DNA from 2 places in the Cycloclasticus sp. genome. Region 2 is predicted to be linked to the other one. Evidence: riboswitches for the same ligand, from Rfam matches in the RefSeq annotation. Region 2 holds a riboswitch; the other holds the start of a gene.
The links. Region 2 has a riboswitch for cobalamin ahead of KUG63_RS09380 (ribonucleoside-diphosphate reductase subunit alpha). Riboswitches for the same ligand answer to the same signal wherever they lie in the genome.

Region 1 (5,796 bases), on a different contig from region 2:
TTCAGCTATTGCTGTGCTGATTCGCGGTATCTTCTTTGTTGTTCAAGTTGCATTATTAATCTCTTATATCTGGCAGATTATTATATAAGAAAGGTTACATTTTTTAGTGAGTCAACAAAAAGGCTAAACCTTATCTTCAGGTTTAGCCTTTTTTATATCCCTTGTTTTTTGTTAAATAGCCGTATAATTACTGGCATGCAATTGAAACAAACACAGCGACTTATCGCCTTTTTTATCAGCTTATTGATCAGCGTTAACGTACTAGCAAAACCTCAGCGGATTGTTTCGCTAAACCTATGTGCCGATCAGTTATTAATGGCACTATTACCGCCCGAGCGGTTAATTGCTATTACGCCATTAGCAGCCAACCCAGAAGCCTCTTATTTATACCAAAAAGCTGCTCAGTATCATCAACATAGTAGCCGTATTGAAGAGATTATGGCACTTAAGCCAGACTTAATTGTTGCTGGTGAATTTACCGCCCAACCAACTAACCAGCTACTTGAAGAGTTAGGTTATAAGGTGATCAAGTTAGGCTTACCTATTAACAGTGACGGCATTTTTCAGCAAGTGCGCTTTTTAGGTCAGCAAATTGGTGAACCTGCTCGTGCCGAGGCGCTTGTTCTGGCTATGCACAAACAGTTAGCTAACATTATTGGGGCACAAGATAAAAGGTCTCAACGAGCAGCTGTTTACTATGCCAACGGCTTTACCGCAGGCCAGCAGACTATCGTCAATGAAATTTTAACAATGGCGGGGCTAAGAAATATTGCTGCGGAGTTGAATTTAGATTATGTTGCCCCGCTATCGCTAGAATCTCTACTGGCATCAAAGCCAGACATTCTTCTATTAGGACGCTCCAATAAAAACACCAACAGCTTAGCGCACCAAATTTTGCAGCACCAGGCGATCGATCGGTATGCAGCGCTCAAACAGGTAAAAAGAATAACCATTCCTGATAGGTATTGGAGTTGTGCAGGACCGTCTAGTTTCGCTGCAGCGAGTTACCTACAGCAGCAATTATTAGCGCAACCCCTTTAATACACCCATGCAAACTCGCTTAATGACTAACCATAACGAAACCCGTTTAACAGCAACCTTATTAATGAGCCTGTTAGTGTTAATGGCATTGTCATTAATAATAGGTGAATTAAATATAAGCATTATCAATAGTTTAAAAAGCATTCTTAATAACGAATCTACATTAGAGTCTATTGTATTTGAAGAAATTCGTTTACCCCGCACACTACTCGCTGTGCTGATTGGCGCGTCATTAGGTTTATCCGGCGCGGCCTTACAAGGCATGGTTAGAAACCCTTTGGCCGAACCCGGTGTTATCGGCGTATCAAGCAGTGCCGCCTTGGGCGCAGTGATTGTTTTTTACTTTGGTTTAAGCGCTATTTTCCCCATGGCCTTACCGCTCGGGGGGATAGCCGGTGCTTTATTAGCGGTTGTTTTTCTGTACTTATTAACCGGTAAAAATAGCAGCATGCTCACCCTAATATTGGCGGGCGTAGCTGTTAGTAGCCTTGCAGCGGCCTTAACAGCGTTAGCGCTCAACTTATCGCCTAATCCCTATGCTTCTCTTGAAATATTTTTCTGGTTAATGGGCTCCTTAGCTGATAGAAGCTTTACACACGTTTGGTTGATTCTACTGCCAACCCTATTAGGCTGGTGGTTGATGTTAAAAGGACGGCGCGATTTAGATGTACTCTCACTGGGTGAAGACACAGCCCAATCCTTGGGCGTTAACTTAGCAAAGCTTAATCGACGTATTATTTTAGGCGTTGCCTTAGCAGTTGGCTCTGCGGTATCGGTAAGCGGTGGTATTGGCTTTGTAGGCTTAGTAGTCCCCCACTTACTGCGGCCACATGTAGGCTATCAGCCTGGGCGACTATTAATATGCAGCGCACTGGGTGGCGCTATATTACTATTAGCAGCCGATATGCTTGTTCGCTTAATACCGACGCAACAAGAACTTAAAATTGGCGTATTAACCGCCTTATTAGGCGCCCCTTTCTTTTTACATTTAATTTTAAAATCCAGACGAGAGTGGTTGTCATGAGTTTAGTGGCATCAAACATAGCTGTTAGTTTATCCGGCCACAGCATATTAAAAAATATGAGTATTCAGTTTCCAGCAGGAAAACTCACTGGATTAATTGGCCCTAATGGAGCCGGTAAATCCACGCTGATGCGTGCCTTAGCTGGTTTACTGCCGATTGAATCGGGTGTAATACGTTTGGCAGGCAAAGACATTCACGCCTTGCAAGCGCTTGAATTAGCGAAAGAAATAACCTATTTGCCGCAACTCGGCGAATGCCATTGGCCGTTAACCGTTGAACGGGTCGTTATGTTAGGCAGGCACCCGCATAATGATGGCCATCATGCAGACAATTTGAGTTTACAGGCAGTAGAAAAAGCTATTAAAGAAGTGGATATAGAACACCTAATCGGCCGCTCGGTGAATGAACTATCCGGCGGTGAGCGAGCACGGGTTATGTTAGCCCGAGCGCTGGCCACAGAGAGCCCTATTTTACTGGCAGATGAGCCGATCGTATCGCTCGACCCACGGCATCAAATTGAGGTTATGGCGTTATTGCAAACGCTGGCGAAAAAAGGAAAAACAGTCATTATCGTTTTACATGAACTGCACTTAGCGATGAGGTATTGTGAGAACCTTGTTTTACTGAATAACGGGGTAAAAACATCTGAAGGTATCGCCAACGATGTACTATCGATTGAGAACATGCAGGCCGTTTATGGTGTTGATGCAATATTTGGCGAGCACCAAGGTAGCCAATGGGTTTTACCTTGGCAGCATAAAAAAAGGGAGAAGGCATAGGCCCTCTCCCTAGTCCATTTAGAAACTCTAACGAGACTAATTAGCCGGTTGATAGCTTAATGAGAAAAACACATTCGCACCATCTGTGTTGTAACCCGCTACTGTTTCATATTCTTCATTAAATAAATTAGCAACTTTTACTTGTGCTGTTAAGTCTTTGTTTATTTTATAAGCACCTACTAAATCGACGGTGGTAAAACCGGCAAGACGGCGATTGTTTGCAACATCATCAAATCGACGGCCCGATACAAACACCTTACTTGCAAGGCTGAAATCACCAAATGCTTTATTAGCATTCAAGGTAAAGGTTTGTTCAGCACGTCTAGCCAACACATTACCATCGTTTACGCCGCCGCTTTTATTTTCAGGGTCAATCCAAGAAAACTGGCCATCGACATTTATTCCAGCAATATCAGTGGCTACTTGAAGCTCAAGCCCTTTTATCAACGCCTCGGAAATATTTTGAGGAACCCAGAAACTATCCAGCGCGATCAAGTCTTTAATTTTTGTGCGATAAGCACTGGCCGACCACGTAATATCTGCGTGTTTGCCCACTAAACCTAATTCAAAGGACTTAGAGCGCTCGGCATCTAGGCTAGGGTTTGCACCAAATGGAGAATAAAGATCAACAAGGGCTGGCGCAACAAAAGCTGTTCCAAACGATGCGTTTAAGCGTAAATTATTAGAAAGCGACGTACCCCAAGCAATGTTGCCCGTAGTATTGCTACCAAACTGCTCATTATCTTCATTTCTAACGGCTATTTGGTAAGAATGCGCACCATATTCACCTAATAATTGAGCAAAAACGGCATTGCTATGACGATTGGTTTCTGTGAAGCCACCCGATTCTTTTATTTTGTCATCTTCGTAGTCATAACCTAACACCAACACGTGTTCATCATTAATTTGAAAGTCATTTTGCAGGCTAAAATGGTCCTGTTGATTATCAGCAAAACTGGTTGCAAATGCTCCTTCGTTATCAGCCTCAATTCTGCCTTGGCTTAAGGTTGCTTTTACAGTCCATCTATCTGACACATCAGCCGTCAACTTAGCACCAAAGGTATGTTGCAAAAAGTCCGTTGTGTTGAAATAACCATCGTATTCACTTTGCCCCTCACTGTATAAGCTAAAAAACTCTAGCTCAGCAGAGTTTGCAAAGCGGTGCCCTGCTCTAATAGAGGCATTAGTGTTTCTATAAGCATCGTCGTCAGGCTCGGTAGCGAAACAACCAATGAACAATGTGCCGCTTCGACCATCACAACTGTTAAAACCATTTGTTTCTGTATAGCCGCCGCTTAAGCTATACCAGTTAGATGCATCTCCACCAGAAATGCCAAAGGTGGTTTCTTTCGTATCATGCGTACCAAAACCAACCGAAAGATGAGGTGTTAGCTCACCGGTGCCCTTTTTAGTGAAAATTTGAATTGTTCCACCAATAGAACCAGAGCCATATAAGCTTGATTGCGGCCCACGCACTAACTCAATACGCTCAATTTGGTTAAGTGGAATATGCTCAATTTGAGGCGCACCAAAGGCATTCGTTGCCAATTTAACGCCGTTCAATAAAACCTGGGTGTGATTAGACTCTGTACCGCGTAAAAATAATGACGTTTGCTTGCCTAAACCACCTGTGTTGGCAATCGTTACGCCAGGAAGCCCTGAAATAGCCTCTGCAACCGTTTTATATTGATACTTTTCGATCTCTTCTTTGGTCACAACTGAGACAGAGGCTAATGTTTCATCAGCCGTTTGCGTCGTACGTGTAGCCGTCACAATAAGCGCATCATCACTGGCGAATACAATTGAAGGAGCAAAAGGTAGAACGGCGGCAACACTTGCAGCCAAAAGAGTTTTTTTCATGAGATTTCCTCGTTAGAAGGCGCAGCCCCGCGCCAGTTAAAAGACGCACGTGAGGAAATGTGATGAAGTTGAAATAGAGTAAACAACGTCAGCCCAGTTGCCCACCCGCAACGTACCGGTTTGCCTTTGGCAGGTCTCCGGGCTCATAAGTGGCTAATGTTCTGTTAACCGATGTATCGCCTTCCCATGTTTTGACACAGTGGCTGTTGATACATGTTACTTATATACCGTTGCGGGGGCAGCGTTGGGTTTGATTAAATCGTACCAACTTCCCTTTTAATTAGGCAAAGGCCTAATACCAAAAAGCGTGGGCATTATCTTTGATTTAGTCTATGCTAGTCAAGATGAGCGCTAGGTTAATTAATTGAAGAAAATCAATATCTAATGAATTCGAATAGTATTAAGGTTCTACTTGTTGACGATCATGAGTTAGTTAGAAGTGGTATAGAGCACATCTTGCAATCTGACCCGGATATTGAAGTTGTGGCGATTGGCTCATCGGGTGAAGAAGCCGTTAAATTAGCCGAACAACTCAAGCCAGACGTTATCCTAATGGACTTAAATATGCCGGGTATAGGTGGCGCCGAAGCGTTGAAACGAATATTAAGGCGCGAACCCAGTTCTAAAATTATTGCCCTAAGTGTGTATGACGATGGCCCTATCCCGCATCAGGCTATAAAGTTAGGTGCTAAAGGTTATATCAATAAAGGCTGCGCGGTTAATGAAATGACAAGCGCGATTATGTCGGTTTACCAAGGTAAAAACTACCTGTCCTCTGCAGTGGCAACCAACTTAATCTTCAGTGGGCAAGAACCAGAAAAGAATGTTTTTAGCCAGTTAAGCAGTAGAGAGTTACAAATAGTAACAAAAATTGTTGATGGCCACAGAATTGCAGATATTGCCAATTCATTATCGATCAGCCCCAAAACAGTTAACACGCATCGCTATCGAGCACACGAAAAACTAGGCGTTTCTAACGATATCGAACTTGTTAAATTGGCCATTAATGAAGGTCTGCTAAAAAATTTATAAATTTATAATAATTTCCACTCGTCATTATCGTCATCATAGGGTAAAATTCGCGCTCAATTT
Region 2 (10,194 bases):
AGGTATTTATTAAACCTCATTAGATCAAAACTATGTGACACTCACAACTTGACGCTACAATCACCCTTATACTCAAGACATTTCCATTACATTCAAAACAACGACCTCTTTTATGCCCTCTTTACCAAAGCTTTATTCATTACGTCAGTGCCCTTATGCGATGCGAGCACGAATGGGTTTATTAATGGCTCAACAAGTCGTTACTTTGCGTGAAGTGAACATGAAAAAAAAGCCTGAAGAGATGCTATCTGTTTCAGCAAAAGCAACCGTTCCCGTACTGGTCTTAAATGATGGCTTAGTCATCGATCAAAGTATCGATATTATGCTTTGGGCCTTAAATAAAAATGACCCTAGTAACTTACTTTATAAGCACCAAGCCAGCATGCTAGAGGATATGCTTAAGTTCATTGAACATAACGATATCACCTTCGTAGACTCACTTAAAAAATATAAAGCGGCCTCTCGATATCACGACAAAGAGAAAAACACTTACCGCAGGCACTGTGAAGAATACGTTAAACAACTTGAGCAGCGACTTAACCGACATGAGTTCATCATGGGCGATAACCCCAGCTTAGTCGACTATGCGATTTTACCCTTTATCAGGCAATTCTCTCGTGTTGAACGGCAATGGTATCTACAAGCGCCTTATCCCGCTCTACAGCGATGGTTAACAGCCCAATACCAACAAACTATTTTTACAAAAGCAATGGTCAAGCACGAACCTTGGACAGAAAATCAAGCAACCGTTGTATTCGGTAAAGTTTAAATTTCGCAAACCTCATCAGCGCATTCATATACCTCAACGGTAATATGAGAAAGTTGCTGAAAGCCCGCTAATAGATCTTTATAGTGTTCTGTCGGCTTCGGGTCATGTGTGACCAAAGAAATAATTGCGGCATAATGATTTGCACTGACTTTCCAGATATGAATATCTGAAACACGGTTATCGGCGTCTTTTTCAATGCTGTCTTTAATGGCAAGCCTATATTTCTCATCAACACTGCCATCCAGTAAAATAGGGCTCGTCTGCTTTAATAAGCCATAAGACCAGCGAGTAATAATTACTGCCCCTACTATACCCATCATTGGATCAAGCCAATTAAGACCAAAATACTTGCCAGATAGCAATGCTACAATAGCGAGTAATGATGTTAATGCATCGGCGAGAACATGCATATAAGCCGCTTCTAAATTGTGGTCATGAGCGTGGCCATGATGATGGTCTTCTTTAAGTAAAAAAGCACTAATAAAATTTACCAGAAGGCCAATAACTGCCACACCAATCGCCGCATTAAATTGTATCACTTGAGGATCAATCAAGCGTTGGATAGAGTCAATCACCATCACAAATGCTACAACAGCCAAGGCAACGGCACTGGCAAAACCACCTAGCACACCGACTTTACCAGGACCAAACGTGTAAGCCTTATTTTTTGCATGCCTACGTGCATAACGATAGGCATATATAGTAATTAAAAAGGCTGCTACGTGAGTGGCCATATGCCAGCCATCAGCTAACAACGCCATTGAGCCAAACACAGTACCAGCCACTATTTCTGCGACCATGGTAATAGCGGTCAATATCAACACATATTGTGTGCGCCGTTCTCCACGTTCATTTTTCAACGAGAAATCATGACTGTGTTTTAAATGATCTAACGTGCGTTCGTGCATACAGTCCCTCATATTTTTGACTTAATCAATGGCGTATTAAAACAAAAATCAATGCCAGCCTTAAACCATTAAGACTAGCACCGACCTTCTCATATTTTAAACGTCCTATGTTTTTCAAACCATGACTATTTGTTCCGGCACAACCCGATTAGGTGATGTAACACACAAATCCTATGAAAACACTGCTCCCTTACTCAACCACTGTAACCGACTGCCTTAATTGCTTAGCGGCTGTGACCATATTGCGTAACGCTTGTTGCACTTCTGGCCAAGCACGTGTTTTTAAGCCACAATCTGGGTTCACCCACAGTCTCTCCAATGGAATCCGCCTTGCTGCCTGCTGCATTAAATATTCTATCTGCTCAATTTTTGGAACATTTGGCGAGTGGATATCATACACCCCAGGGCCAATTTCATTTGGGTATTGAAACTGTTCAAAAGCATCTAATAATTTCATGTCTGATCGTGAGGTTTCAATGGTAATCACATCAGCATCCATGTCACTGACAGAGCTCATAATGTCATTAAAGTTTGAATAACACATGTGAGTATGAATCTGTGTCTCATTTTTCACCCCTGAGGTGGTAATACAAAAAGCCTCAATAGCCCTGTTTAAGTATTCTGACCATTGTTTTTTTCGCAATGGTAAGCCTTCTCTTAAAGCCGCTTCATCTATTTGAATAATGCGAATACCTGCTTTTTCTAGATCCAGTACCTCATCTCTTATTGCTAAGGCTATTTGTTGGCATGTAGTCGCACGGTCTTGATCATCTCTAACAAACGACCAATTCAAAATGGTCACCGGCCCAGTCAACATGCCTTTAACCGGCTTATCGGTTAACGATTGTGCATAGCTAGCCCAATTCACAGTCATTGCTTGAGGTCTAGACACATCCCCATAAATAATCGGCGGTTTAACACAACGCGAGCCATATGATTGCACCCAACCGTTTTGTGTAAAGGCAAAACCCTGTAGTTGTTCGCCAAAATACTCCACCATGTCGTTTCTTTCTGGCTCACCATGCACCAACACATCCAAGCCTAGCGCTTCTTGCTTGGCAATGACATCAGCAATCTCTTGTTGCATGACTGATTGGTAGTCTGCCTGAGAAAGCTCACCCTGTTTGTAACGTCGCCTGTTTGATCTAATATCGGTGGTTTGTGGAAACGAGCCAATGGTCGTCGTTGGGAAATTAGGCAGGCGCAAATGCTGCTGTTGAAGTTTAATCCGCTCGTTAAAATCTAAGCCTCGCTTTAAGCTTAAGCTTTTCACATTCTCTAAACATCGCTGAACGTCTTTATTATGCACCAGCGAAGAATTTTCTCTATTGCTAATGGCTTCCCTATTACGTGAAAACTCATCGCTTGATAAACAGTTATTATCTAACACCGCGGCTTTTACCAACCGTAACTCGGTAAGTTTTTCTGTGGCAAAAGATAACCAAGATTTAATATCATCCGATAATGACGTTTCAAACGCCAAATTAACAGGCACATGCAGTAAAGAGCAAGAAGGTGCCAGCCATAACTCGCCAGCCCAATGTTGTTGAATAGCTTGTGTCACGCTGACTGTCGCGCCCAAATTGTTTTTCCAAACATTTCGGCCATCAATAATACCGACTGACAACACCTTATAACTGGGCAACCAGTCAATCAGTTGTTGGACTTGTTCGGGGCTTCTAATCGCATCGATGTGCAGCCCTGCCACGGGCAAATCGCAAACAAGCTTTAAATTGTCAGCTAACTCGCCAAAGTAGCTTGCCACCAATAACTTTAGATCGCCTCGTTGTAATTTATGGTAGGCCTGTTCAAAGGCTAACTTCCATTGATCAGGCAAATCGAGGACTAAAATAGGCTCATCAATTTGTACCCATTCGACACCCAGATCAGATAAACGATTTAATATCTCACCATAAGCTGCCAGCAGTTGATCGAGCACGTTTAACTTATCGAACGCCTCGCCCTCTGCCTTGCCAAGCCAAAGAAAACTCAGCGGGCCTAAAATAACGGGTTTAACACGATGGCCTAATTGAAGCGCTTCATTTACCTCATCAAACAACTTTTCAGTGGATAGCTTAAACGACTGCTCGGGCTGAAATTCGGGCACGATATAGTGATAATTCGTATCAAACCATTTAGTCATTTCGCAAGCGCTAACATCACCACCATCAACAGAACGGCCACGCGCCATCCGAAAGTACGTGTCAATATCCACTGCACCACCATCATGCTTAAATCGTTCAGGTATACAGCCTAGTAAGGCGCTCATATCTAGCACATGGTCATACCACGAAAAATCACCCACGGGTATAAGGTCTAAGCCCGAGTCAGCTTGAGTTTGCCAGTTGTTCTTTCTTAATTGTTGGCCATTATTAAACAAATCTTGCGAATCTATCTCTCCTTGCCAATACGACTCTAATGATTTTTTTAACTCTCTTTGCGCGCCAATACGTGGAAAACCTAAATTATGTGTACGAATCATCTTTAACCTCATTATTTTTATGTTGCGAGAAGTATCCAGCAAGCATAGAATTGAATCAATCTCATAATTTTCACCATTAAGTTGAAATAAATTCACCATGATCTTAGAAATTCGACACCTCAGGGCCATTTACACCATTGCCCGCAGTAAAAACCTTAATCAAGCCGCACAAAAGCTTCATCTGACACCATCGGCCTTATCACACCAAATAAAAACAATTGAGAACCACTTTGAAACGACGCTGTTTTTCCGCCAACACAAGCCCCTCGGGCTTACTGATGCGGGGCAACGCTTATTAGATCTAGCTGAGCGAGTATTACCGTTGGTTGAAAACACCGAGCATGAGCTTAAACAAATTGCTAATGGCAAAGCAGGAAGGCTTTTTATTACCATTGAATGTCATGCCTGTTTTGAATGGTTATTACCAACCTTAGAGCAATACCGCAAGCAATGGCCAGACATCCATATTGATATCAAACTCGGTATGAGTTTTAATCCGCTACCGGCGCTGAGTCGTGGTGAAATTGACTTGGTTATTAGTACCGACCCAGTTGATAAACCAGGTCTTTCATTCTTAACGCTGTTTCCGTATCAAGCCTTGTTAGTGATGAATGATCAGCATCCATTGAAAGATAAAGCCTTCATTAACGCAGAAGACTTAGCCGAGCAAACGCTTATTACCTACCCAGTTGAGCGTAGTCGCCTTGATGTATTTAGACACTACCTAGACCCTGCCAATGTAGAACCCGCGCAAGTTCGTCAGGTTGAGTTAACCACAATGATGATGCAATTAATTGCCGTTGGCCAAGGGGTGGCTGCCCTACCCGACTGGTTATTGGATGCGCCAACAACAGCACAGTCATTAATTGGAAAACCACTGGGCGCTAAGGGCATGCATGGGATGTTACATGCTGCTTGCCGTGACCAAGATATTGAAACACCTTACATTAGTGCCTTTATTGAATTAGCACGGGGGTTCAAAAATAAAAAATAACAAGCACTTGTAAATACATTAATTTTACATTATCTTGTTAGCCAATAAATAGTTAAGCACTATATATAGTATTTGAGGGGAATCTGGTTAGAATCCAGAACTGTCGCGCAACGGTGTTGTGAATCTTATATTCACTCAGTCCGATTACCTCTATTTTTTGCCAAGCCTCGCGTTAAGGATTGTAATCAGTGATGTATCAGCCCCGTATTGATATCACTTTTTCCCATTGTTGCCTCGAGGTTTGCCTAATAATCAACCTGAGGATTTAACAATGAACGATCTTTCTGTCGCTTTAACAACAGATCATCCAGCAGCTGCGCAAGCTGTCAACTATCAAGTTATTCGCCGCAACGGGCAACTAACCCAATTCGATGTTAATAAAATTTATATTGCCATCAGTAAAGCCTTATTGGCGGTAGAAGGTGAACATACACAACAATCTAGTCATATTCACGATCTTGCCACTCAACTAAGCAGCCAAGTACAACAGGCTATTGTTAGGCATCTATCGATAAGTGACACCATTCATATCGAAAGCATACAAGACCAAGTGGAATTAGCACTGATGCGCGCCGATTTGCATAAGGTAGCCCGTGCCTATGTTTTGTATCGTGAACAACGATCCGCTGAACGCTCTGCCGAAGAAACAGCTGAACAATCCAGCTGGCAAATTAGCATCCAGCAAGTTGACCAGTCCCTCCAGCCATTTAACGAAGAATCGCTGAGCGACTTAATATCAGAGTGCGCCGAAGGGCTTAATGATATTTCAGTCGAACGAGTAATCAACGAAATTAAAAATAACCTTTTTGATGAAATGCCCGAGTCCGCCTTCCAACAAGCCATTGTTATGGGTGCCAGAGGCTTGATTGACACAGACCCCGACTATAGCCAATTGGCAGCAAGGTTGCTGCTTAATAATTTACGCACCGAGGCATTAAGTTTTACTCACCAACAAACCACCAGCCGAAGCCAAGCGGAGATGCTCACCCACTATCCTGAGTATTTCAAAGCGTATATCAACAAAGCCGTTTCATTAAACTTATTAGATGAAGAATTATCAAGATTCGACCTAGATAAGCTAGCCGAAGCGCTACAAAGTGAGCGTGATTTTAATTTTAGTTACCTTGGTTTACAAACACTCTACGACCGTTATTTCATTCACACAAAAGACACCCGTTTTGAGTTACCACAAGCCTTTTTTATGCGCGTGGCAATGGGCTTAGCAATTAATGAGGTTGAGCGAGAAGAACGAGCGATTGAGTTTTATCAATTACTCTCATCTTTTGACTTTATGAGTTCGACACCAACCTTATTCAATGCGGGAACACCAAGGCCACAACTGTCCAGCTGCTACCTCACCACCGTTAACGATGATTTGGCCGATATTTACTCTTCTTTCAGAGATAACGCCTTACTCTCTAAATATGCCGGTGGGCTAGGCAATGATTGGACGCAAGTTCGTGCCTTAGGCGCTGAGATCAAAGGAACCAATGGCCAATCTCAAGGAGTGATTCCCTTTTTAAAAGTCGCCAATGACACCGCGGTTGCGGTTAATCAAGGTGGCAAACGTAAAGGGGCTGTTTGTGCCTACCTTGAAACATGGCATATTGATATTGAAGCCTTTTTAGAGCTTCGAAAAAACACCGGTGATGAGCGCCGCCGCACCCACGATATGAACACCGCTAACTGGATCCCTGATCTATTTATGCAACGCGTTATCGAACAAGATGATTGGACTCTTTTTTCACCCGACGAAGTGCCCCACCTTCATGCCTTAACTGGTGAAGCCTTTAAAAAGGCGTACCAGCTGTGCGAGCAGAAAGCTCAGCAAGGTGAGATAAAATTACATAAAACCATCAAAGCAGTAGATCTTTGGCGAAAAATGCTGGGCATGTTATTTGAAACCGGTCACCCTTGGATTACCTTTAAAGACCCTTGTAACATTCGCTATACCAATCAGCATGTCGGTGTTGTTAACAGCTCGAACCTTTGTACCGAAATCACCTTACATACCAGTGAGCAAGAAATTGCTGTTTGCAATTTGGGTTCTATCAATCTACCGGCCCATCTACGGGGTAACGAACTGGATCTTGTACATTTAGAAAAAACAATTACCACCGCCATGCGAATGCTCGATAACGTGATTGATTACAATTATTACAGTGTCCCGCAAGCGCGCAACTCAAATTTAAAGCATCGCCCAGTTGGCCTGGGCATAATGGGTTTTCAAGACAGTTTGCAACAATTAAAAATACCCTACAGCAGTGAACAAGCGGTTGAGTTTGCTGATAAGTCAATGGAGTTAATCAGTTATTACGCCATTAGCGCCTCATGTAATTTAGCCGCTGAACGGGGTGCCTACCCTAGTTTCAACGGCTCTTTATGGAGCAAAGGGGTTCTACCGATTGACTCATTAAAAACGCTGGCTGAGCTGCGTGGCCAGTATTTACAAGTTGACCAAAGCCAAAGCCTAGACTGGGATAGCTTACGCCAACAAGTAATGAACACAGGTATGCGGAATAGTAACTGTTTGGCGATTGCACCAACGGCCACGATCTCAAATATTTGCGGCGTTTCGCAATCTATCGAACCAACCTATCAAAACATGTTTGTTAAATCTAATCTGTCTGGTGAGTTTACTGTTATCAATACTCATTTAGTGGCTGATCTCAAAGAGCTTGGCCTGTGGGATGAGGTCATGATTAATGACTTAAAGTACTACGACGGTTCTGTGCAACACATTGAACGTGTACCTGAAGCACTTAAAGCCCTTTATGCAACAGCGTTTGAAATAGATTCGCGCTGGCTCATTGAAGCGGCTGGTCGGCGACAAAAATGGCTTGATCAATCACAAAGTCTCAACCTTTATATGGCTGAAGCATCAGGCCAAAAACTCGATAGCCTCTACATGCTCGCTTGGGCAAGAGGCCTAAAGTGTACCTATTATTTGCGCTCCATAGGGGCGACCCATATGGAACAAAATGATAATCATAACGACGCGACGCCCGAACAAGCACCGCAGGTCTGCTCTATCTTAGACCCAGACTGTGATGCCTGCCAGTAGGCCATCATCTAACATGTAAATTAAGAGGAATTATGATGCTAAATTGGAATGATCCATTTGCGAAAAACTCAAGCAAAGAAAACACATCAAGCAACAAAGCCACTGTCAACCAAGCGCGAGCTGCTACGTCTTCACGACCAGCTAACTCGCCAATTAATCCAGAAGATAAACGGGTAATTAATGGCATGGCTGACATTAACCAACTGGCCCCCTTTAAATATCATTGGGCATGGAATTACTTTATCAATGCGAATAAAAATCATTGGACACCGTTAGATGTCAATATGACCCAAGATATTCATGATTATCAACATAAACTAACGCCCGAAGAACGCCATGTTTATGAAAATGTTTTAGCTTACCTGACCACCTCGGACATTCTCGCCATGAGAAATATCGGATTGGCGGTGATGGAAAAGATGAGTGCGCCCGAGCTACAAATTTATCAGGCTCGACAAGTGTATGAAGAAGCTATGCACACATGGACCTATCAACATTGCATAGAAACCATTGGGCTTGACCAATCGGAGATTTACAACCGCTATCGCGTTGTGCCGCAAATACATCATAAAATTCAACTGTGTAATCAACGGCTGGGCTCAATCATGCGCCCCGACATTGATTTAACGAATAAAGATGAACTGCAAAACTTTGTCATGGCGTATTTCTTTTTTGCCGCCATTTTTGAAGGAACTTGGTTTTATAACGGCTTTAGCCCCATTTTTGCCTTACAACGGCGTGGTTTAATGAAGGGAACTGCCGAGCAACTTCAATATATTATGCGCGATGAAGTCATGCACTGCTCTTTTGGTCTGCGCGTTATCAAACAAATTTTAATTGAAGAAAATATCCAGTTAGACCCACAGGCAGTACAAGCACTTTGGGAGGAAGCTGAAGCCGCCGAGCTTGACTATGCCAACTACCTGCTAGAGAAGCCCATTTTAGGCTACAACAAAGCTGACCATATTGAGCAGTTTCGCTTTATTGCCAACCGACGCTCACGCACCTTGGCATTAAAAGAGCCCTTTCCAGGCGCAAAAAACACCCTAGCATGGTTAGATGAGCAAGCTAATTTGCGTAAAGAAAAAAACTTCTTTGAAACACGCGTGACCGAATATCAAACTGGTGGTGCATTAAATTGGTAAATTAAAAATCGTCTTATAAAGGTGTTATCAATAAAAGGTTTGCCGACAATGATAGTTGCGGCAAACCTTCACCCTTAGATAAAAACACACTTGATTGATGCTTTTTATAAACTATGGAGCTGTTTTCTTTTTAGACAAGCCGGCTGTCAATACTTGGCGCATAGCATCTTCTACAGACATATCGATGAGCTGAATATTCTCTTTTGATATATACACAGTAAACCCGCCTATTTGGTAGCTCATGGGTAGATAGACGGCCACTTTATCATCAGGCATATCAACACCAGGAAGCTCACCTGCCTCACTGACCATAAACCCGATTAATTGCATATTATTAATGCTAACCATCACCACTTTTTTAAGCTCTTTTTGCTCGCCTGATGGTGAAAAATAGTGCATAAAGTCGCGAAGTGCGCCATACACTGACTTTATCAATGGAATTCTTTCTAACAGTTTCTCACCAAGTCCAAATACCCACTTAAAGATCCAAGCATTAACCAATAAACCGACACAAAACAAAAAGCAAATACCGACTAACAAACCGATGCCAGGCACGTAATATTGCTCGGGGATAATGAACATAATTAAAGGACTCACCGTTTTTTCTATTGTCGTCACCAGCCAATAAAAAAAGTACAGAGTTAACAGTGCAGGAAAAACAGCAACACTGCCTTTCAGTAATATCGTCCATAATTTTTTCATAATTAAATTTTCAGTCAGCGATTGTCGAGTAAACTTGTTGGTCTTTAAGGTAATCAACATTATGTAGTAATTTTTCACTCATGCATACAAACACCATTCGTAACAAAAACCTGAACTTTATGGTTTTCTT

Region 1: linked by a shared signal. The riboswitch ahead of KUG63_RS10880 (TonB-dependent receptor domain-containing protein) and the one ahead of KUG63_RS09380 (ribonucleoside-diphosphate reductase subunit alpha) in region 2 are both predicted to bind cobalamin.

Annotation. Positions count from the first base shown of each region.
Region 1 is NZ_JAHRVT010000047.1:26,674-32,469, reverse strand. It holds gene KUG63_RS10900 (MAPEG family protein) at 1-88, shown strand, start outside; gene KUG63_RS10895 (ABC transporter substrate-binding protein) at 196-1,041, shown strand; gene KUG63_RS10890 (FecCD family ABC transporter permease) at 1,064-2,065, shown strand; gene KUG63_RS10885 (ABC transporter ATP-binding protein) at 2,062-2,844, shown strand; gene KUG63_RS10880 (TonB-dependent receptor domain-containing protein) at 2,881-4,704, opposite strand; cobalamin riboswitch at 4,815-5,022, opposite strand; gene KUG63_RS10875 (response regulator) at 5,089-5,736, shown strand.
Region 2 is NZ_JAHRVT010000037.1:3,736-13,929, reverse strand. It holds gene KUG63_RS09400 (glutathione S-transferase) at 113-769, shown strand; gene KUG63_RS09395 (cation diffusion facilitator family transporter) at 766-1,677, opposite strand; gene metE (5-methyltetrahydropteroyltriglutamate--homocysteine S-methyltransferase) at 1,868-4,159, opposite strand; gene KUG63_RS09385 (LysR family transcriptional regulator) at 4,257-5,153, shown strand; cobalamin riboswitch at 5,185-5,324, shown strand; gene KUG63_RS09380 (ribonucleoside-diphosphate reductase subunit alpha) at 5,425-8,217, shown strand; gene KUG63_RS09375 (ribonucleotide-diphosphate reductase subunit beta) at 8,250-9,362, shown strand; gene KUG63_RS09370 (DUF502 domain-containing protein) at 9,474-10,142, opposite strand; gene KUG63_RS09365 (fatty acid cis/trans isomerase) at 10,145-10,194, shown strand, end outside.